DNA from 3 places in the Desulfovibrio biadhensis genome. Region 3 is predicted to be linked to each of the others. Evidence: predicted binding sites of a transcription regulator. Region 3 holds the regulator's gene; each other region holds the start of a gene.
What was found. The regulator sigma-54, encoded in region 3, starts transcription at its own class of promoters, with help from an activator protein. The targets are predictions, from matches to a motif close to CTGGCACGGNNNNTGCTT.

Region 1 (2,275 bases), 2.2 Mb from region 3:
CATTGCCGGGGGCGACAGCCATGCAGGTGGCCGCCTATGTAGGGCTGCGTACCCGAGGCGTCAAAGGGGCTCTTGCTGCCTACACCGGCTTCGCCATTCCGGCTTTCGTGCTCATGCTCGTGCTTTCCGCCATATATGTGCGGTGGCGGGATACTGATATTATAGTCAATGCGTTCAGCGGCCTCAAGACGGTTGTGGTGGCGCTGGTAGCCAATGCGGCGCTGGATTTCAGCAAACGTTACTGCACAGGGTGGCGCGATGCACTCCTCGCTCTGGCAGCAGGGTCCTGGCTCACTGCGCAATTGGATCCGGTAATAGCCATTGTAGGGTGCTGCCTGGCTGGTGTGTATATTTATACTACTACGGAGCCACTCCCCGAGTTCGTACACGCACAAAGGGCAGTACGCACACAGTGGCGCATGCTCTTTGGGCTCGCTTTACTGGCGGCAGCGGGCATGTGCATTCTCCTGGTTTTTCTTCCAGCACTGGCGGGAATCTGCGCAGCTTTGTTGAAGATAGACATATTTGCCTTTGGCGGTGGGTATGTATCAGTCCCCTTGATGCTGCACGAATTCGTCGAAGTAAGAGGTGCCATGTCCGAAAACGTGTTCATGGACGGCATCGCTTTGGGACAACTGACGCCTGGCCCCATCGTCATGACGGCGACATTCATAGGCTACATAACCCATGGCGTGACTGGTGCGGTGGCGGCAACGCTCTTTGTATTCACACCCTCTTTTTTGATTCTATGCGCCGCATCGCCTTTTGTGGACAAAGTCCTGCATATGGTGGTTGTGCAGCGGATTTTTAGGGCCAGTCTGGCCACACTTGTAGGGTTGATGGCCGCAGTTACCTTGCGCTTCATGATAGTTATTGACTGGAGCCCGGGCAGGGTGCTTCTTTGTGCTGCAGCATTCCTGGCGCTACGACGGGGGGTGGATGTCCTCTGGGTTGTCCTCGTGGGAGGACTTTGCGCGCTTATTCTGTTTTAGCAGGATGTCGAAAAACCGTCACAAAGAAGGGGCACGCAAGGGAGTAAAACATAAAACATATTGAAATTATGTAAAATTTTTGTCCGGCCCGATACTTGCTTCAGCATGCGTGACAATGCAAAGAACAGTTCCCGGAGATATGTATGCCCCGTCCTTATAATTTCCCGTTGCAAAAAGTCCTTGATTACCGCCTCCAGTTAGAGGAGGAGGCCAAGGCTGCATTGGGTGTGGCACAGCGGGCGTATCAAAAACAGGTCAAAGCGGTGCAGCAACTTCGGGACGCCCTTGCAGCACATGAACAGTCCTTGTATGATGGGAAAGAATTGTCCCCCCAGGAAATGTGGCTTTGGCGCAATTACAAGGAGCGGTTGCACACGGATTTGCAGCTTGCAGAGCAGGATATGCTGCAAAAGGCCAAAGAAGTGAATGCCGCTCGCAGGCAATTGGTGACGACGTCCAAAGACAAGAAGCTTCTTGAAAAACTGAAGCAAAACAAATTGGTACGCCATGTTAAAGAAGAATTTGAGAAAGAGCAGAAAGAACAGGACGAACTCGCGACAATGCGCTACGGGCGCGACGCTTACTAGACTGTTCAAGGGCTTTATCTTCATCCTGGTGGTGAAAATCATTATTCTGGGCACAGTGTTTCTGGATGTGCCCAGTCGCATCGCCACATCCGTAAAGAGCGTGCAGCAAACTGCGCAAGCTCCTGCGGAAATGGCGGAAGCACAAGCTGCCGATGATTCTTCAGAACAGGGCGATCAGTCTCAAGCGCCTGCTGCCGGGGGAGATAACGCCGCCGGTGCAGAGGAGGGTGGTGATACTCCTGTTATGCCGGGTGGTCAGGCAAATGAAGACCTGCGGCGTAAGCAGGAAGAATTGAACCGTAAAGAGCAGTCGCTCAAACAGCTTGAAAAAGAGATCGACACCAAACTCGTTAAGTTGCAGCAACTGGAGACAAAGCTGCAAGGCATGATAGAGAAGGCCGAACAGATCAAGGATGATAAGCTCAAGCATCTCATTGATGTCTATTCGAATATGAAAGCCAAACAAGCCGCAACCGTGCTGGAAACACTGGATCCGAATATCGCGGTCAAGATTCTGGCTGGCATGCGTGGCCGCCAGGCTGGTGAGATTCTGACCAACGTAAAGGCAGAAAACGCAGCGGTTCTTACCGAAATGTTGACTAAATTGCAGGCGCCCTTCGAGTGATGGATGAAGGGCGTCTCGCCCAGAGTTCTTCAAAAGGGCAGAGCATGGATTTGATGCGTCTTGAATTGCGT
Region 2 (2,275 bases), 1.9 Mb from region 3:
CCCCTGTCCAGCCTCATTTCAGCAACTTTCCGTTCTTTTTGGCAGAGAAAATACTTGCTTCCCGTGCAGCTTTTTGCTTTAGATATTGTCTAGTTTAGTTTCGGGTTCCCTTTCTTCGAAAGCCACCACCTTGGGAGTGAGTTCGATTATAATGGTCGCCAACCGCGCATCACACATGCAGAAAGGCCTTACTTGCAGCACATTCCACCTTGTTGCAGTCTGCGCCATATTTTTTGCGGTCCTTTTCTTTACACCGCATCAAGGAGCTTGCGTCAAGGTTACAGCTGGTGAGGAAGGCACCTTAAAACCCGTACAGCTGCAAAAAAGCGACACTGTAGTCATGACTCCTGAAGCCGCCCTGAACAATGGGGGCAATGGGGTTACGCCGACGCAGCCGGGCCAGAGCCCCCAGGTGGAAGCCCAGGGGGAACTGCCTCTCGATCTCAAAGGGGAAGAACTGCCTGTGGATCCTGAAGCCGTAGCTATAGAGGATCGCATTACCCGCTACAAATTCATCCTTGAATCCCTTGGGTTCACCCTGAGCGAATTCACCATTTCCCCAGACGAAGCCTATCATGTGCAGCTTGTTTTTGAAGGCAAAATGAATTCCACGCAGGAGAAGTTTGATGAACTGAACGATAAATTTCCTGACGAATCCAAACTCATGGGCCTGCTGGAGCGGGTATACGAGTACAACCGGCGCGATTTGACCAACTACGCCGCGTATCGGGTGGTCCTCCGGCTTTCAGAGCCGCTTTACATCGCCGTGCAGTACCGCAAATTCTGACGTTTTATCCCACCAAAAATATTTTTTCGTCCCCCGACTTTTTTTCTGCGTCTTAAGCTTTTCTTAAGATTTGGCACGTTCCCTGCTTCCAGCAGTACGGCGGGAAACTATTTCCCGTGCCCGGACGTACGGCCAGGTGGCCGCCCCCCACTGCACAGGGTGATACGCCCCGGGCAAAGGAGGCATCTATGCTGTCATCATTTTACATTGGCGCTACGGGAATGAAAACACATTCCCAGGGCATGCAGGTATTGGGCAACAATATCGCTAATGTGAACACCGTGGGCTACAAAAGCTCTGAAGCGATTTTCGCCAACCTCATGAGCCAGGACGTACCCCAAGCCGCGAACCAACCAACGGTAGGCATTTCGCAGCTGGGCATGGGCGCCACGTTGAGTGAAGTAAAAACCAATTTTGTTCAGGGTGGTTATGAAAGCACGAACATGATGGGAGACCTGCACATTTCTGGTAATGGGTTCTTTGGCGTCGCCAGAGATGATACGACCTATTACACCCGTGCAGGCAATTTCAGCGTGAATCAGTACGGGTATATGATCGACCCGCACGGGTATATTTTGCAGGGGCAGTCACTCTACGGCCCAAACGCAGGAACATCGGGCGATATTCAGTTCGAGGCCAACGATCAAGGGCATGTGGTCATGGCCCCAAGTGCAACGACGTCCATATCCATGATCACCAATCTCGGCGATATAGACGCCTCCCCAAGCGCCACGGATCCATTCTTTTCTTTGGCGAATCTGTGGAACGGCACATCGAAAACGCCCCTTTCGTCCGCCACGTATGCTTATTCCGACTCTATCCGCGCCTGGGACGATACGGGCGAGTACCGCGATCTGAACGTGTATTTCGACAAGGCGAATGTTTCCAATTCTGGCGGGGGCAGCGTGTTCGAGTTCGCCATAGGCATGGACCCGGCGGAAGACGGCCGGGCAACATTTGCCGGGACCTCATCCGCAGGCCTGCTGATGTTCGGCACCCTGTCTTTCGACAGCGCTGGCAAACTCCAGAACATGTCCGCCTTCACCAATGACGGTACGGGGAGCAAATCCCTGGACAGTTGGGTGCCCAGCGGCTTTGACGCGGACGGACAGCCGCAATTCTCCGTAACCTACGCCAACGGAGAGACCACGACCATCTCAGCGGACTTTGGGCTGAGCAACAACGGCACGGGATGGGGTACTACCGCCTCCAATGCCGCAGCCGTAGGCGCTTCTCCAAGCGCATTGCCGTCTTTTGACGGCACCAGATCCGCAACCGCCACCACCGCCCATGATGGTTCCTCGTCCTCGACGATCTATTCCAGGCAGGACGGGTACGGAGAAGGATACATGGAAGGGTTCACGGTAAATGAGGACGGGGTGATCATCGGCAATTACAGTAATGGCCAGGATCAGGACCTCTACCGCATAAACATGTATAATTTCGCCAATCCCTATGGGCTGAGCCGTGAAGGCGACAACCATTACA
Region 3 (2,275 bases):
GGGCGAAACAGGGATTTGACTTTGAGGCCCGTTCGTTGCATGAAGCCGCCTTCAGCGCAAAACCGTTGGGGGGCGGAATAGGGCGGTTTTTGTTGGTTTAACCCTTATACTCGCCGAAAACGGCATTTGCCTATGGCTCTCGAACTCAGACAACAGCTCAAGCTCACACAGCAACTCGTCATGACGCCCCAGTTGCAGCAGGCGATCAAGCTGCTGCAACTTTCCCGTCTCGAATTGTTGGACACAGTGCAACAAGAGCTGATGGAAAACCCTTTCCTCGAAGAACATTACGAGGACGAGGGGAGAGAGAAGGCCGTTTCGGAAGAGATTCGTCCAGATGCGCCGTCGTCCAGCCAGGAAGAAATCATCCGCAATGCCGACTGGGAAGACTACCTTGGAGAATTTTCAAGTAGCTCCCGTCAAATGCAAATGCGTGAGTCGGAATCTCCTGAAGATCAGCTTTCCCTTGAAGGACGCTACGCAGTAAGACCCTCCCTTGACGGTCATCTCGAGTGGCAATTACGGCTTTCTGATCTGAGTGAAAAAGAGAAAGAAATCGGCGAAGTTGTCATCGGGAACCTGGACACAAACGGGTATCTTCAGGCCTCTGCGGAAGATATTGCGGCAATGTCGAACGCCGATCCCGAAGTTGTGGAAAAAGTCATCCTTGAGATGCAAACTTTTGATCCTGTAGGTGTTGCCGCACGCACCCCTCAGGAATGCCTTTTGGTACAACTCCATTCCTTCGGTATGGATGATGATCCCGTTCTTGTGGAGTTGGTTAAAGAACATCTCGAAGATCTGGAAAAAAAGCGCTACAAACCTCTGTGCCGTAAGTTTAAAATCAGCATGGAGGACATAAAAAATTATCTGGAACAGTTGCAACAGCTCAATCCCATGCCAGGGGCGAGCTTTGGCACTGGTGAACCGTTTTACGTAAGCCCGGATGTGTACGTATATAGATTTGGCGACGATTTCCATATCCTTCTCAATGAAGACGGACTGCCAAAGCTCCAGCTTAATTCTTATTATATGGACAACTTGCAAGGTCCTTCCAAAGACAAGGACTACATGCAGGAAAAAATGCGTTCCGCCATGTGGCTGATGAAAAGCCTTTATCAGCGCCAGCGGACGCTTTATAAAGTAACAGAGAGCATAGTAAAGTATCAGCGTGAGTTCTTTGAACAAGGCGTCACCCGGCTCAAGCCTCTGATACTTAAAGATGTTGCCGAGGACATTGGCATGCACGAATCCACGGTGAGCCGGATCACGACAAGCAAGTACGTGGCTACTCCCCATGGTATTTTCGAGCTCAAGTTTTTCTTTAACAGTGGACTGGGGATGGATGATGGCAGCCAGGTGGGTTCTGAAAGTGTCAAGGCCACCATCAAGCAGCTCATAGGGGAAGAAAACCCCAAAAAACCTTTGAGCGACGAACGCATTGCCGAAATCCTCAAAGACAAGCTGCAGGTCAACATTGCCCGCCGTACCGTTGCAAAATACCGAACCGCTTTGAATATCGAGTCGTCTTCCAAGCGCAAGGAAGCCTTTTAAGTCCGCCATCCACAGGTAGCGAGATTATGAGACCAAGGAGGATATAGTATGAACATCAACTTTTTCTTCAAACAATTCGAACCGTCTGAGCATCTTAAGAAGTATGCTCGCAGACGTTTTGAGAAAATACTGAAATTTTTGAGCAACCAGGAGCAGATCACTGAAGTGAACGTGACTATGCTCGTTGACAAATTTCGGCACAAAGCAGAGGTCGTCATCACCTCCGGGCAGTTGCACATTACTGCCAACGAGGAATCCGAAGACATGTATTCCACCATTGACCTGGTTCTGGACAAGGTTGAAGCGCAACTGCGCAAAGTCCGGGAAAAGAGCAAGGATCATCGTCGGGGCAAAGGTGGCGGAAAAACTCCCCAGCCTGTCCGGATGGAATATATTTCCTTTTCCGAAGGCGAAGGGGGGCAACGTGAACGGACTATCGTCTCCCGCGACGACTACGAGCCCAAGCCAATGAATGTTGACGAAGCCGCCATGCAGCTCGACAACCTTAATTATGAGTTTCTGGTGTTCCTCAATGCTGAGACCGAACGAGTGAACGTCATTTATCGCCGCAAGAACAACGATTTCGGCCTCATTGATCCGGGGTTTTAGTCTCATGAAATTAGGGGATTATCTGGACAAAGAACTGGTGCTGCCTGATCTGAAGGCCAAGACGAAATCTGAAGTCCTGGCTGAGCTTGTGGAACCCATAGGGCATAAAATC

Region 1: the regulator sigma-54 is predicted to act here: its motif matches at 1,076-1,093, upstream of fliJ (flagellar export protein FliJ).
Region 2: the regulator sigma-54 is predicted to act here: its motif matches at 858-875, upstream of ACZ5EH_RS10740 (flagellar hook protein FlgE).

The regions. Positions count from the first base shown of each region.
Region 1 covers NZ_AP042477.1:1,384,626-1,386,900, forward strand. Annotated here, with positions in the region: gene chrA (chromate efflux transporter) at 1-992, shown strand, start outside; gene fliJ (flagellar export protein FliJ) at 1,136-1,579, shown strand; gene ACZ5EH_RS06065 (MotE family protein) at 1,608-2,204, shown strand; gene truA (tRNA pseudouridine(38-40) synthase TruA) at 2,204-2,275, shown strand, end outside.
Region 2 covers NZ_AP042477.1:2,459,427-2,461,701, reverse strand. Annotated here, with positions in the region: gene ACZ5EH_RS10745 (hypothetical protein) at 341-787, shown strand; gene ACZ5EH_RS10740 (flagellar hook protein FlgE) at 976-2,275, shown strand, end outside.
Region 3 covers NZ_AP042477.1:4,379,326-4,381,600, reverse strand. Annotated here, with positions in the region: gene rpoN (RNA polymerase factor sigma-54) at 133-1,554, shown strand; gene hpf (ribosome hibernation-promoting factor, HPF/YfiA family) at 1,603-2,163, shown strand; gene ACZ5EH_RS19005 (PTS sugar transporter subunit IIA) at 2,168-2,275, shown strand, end outside.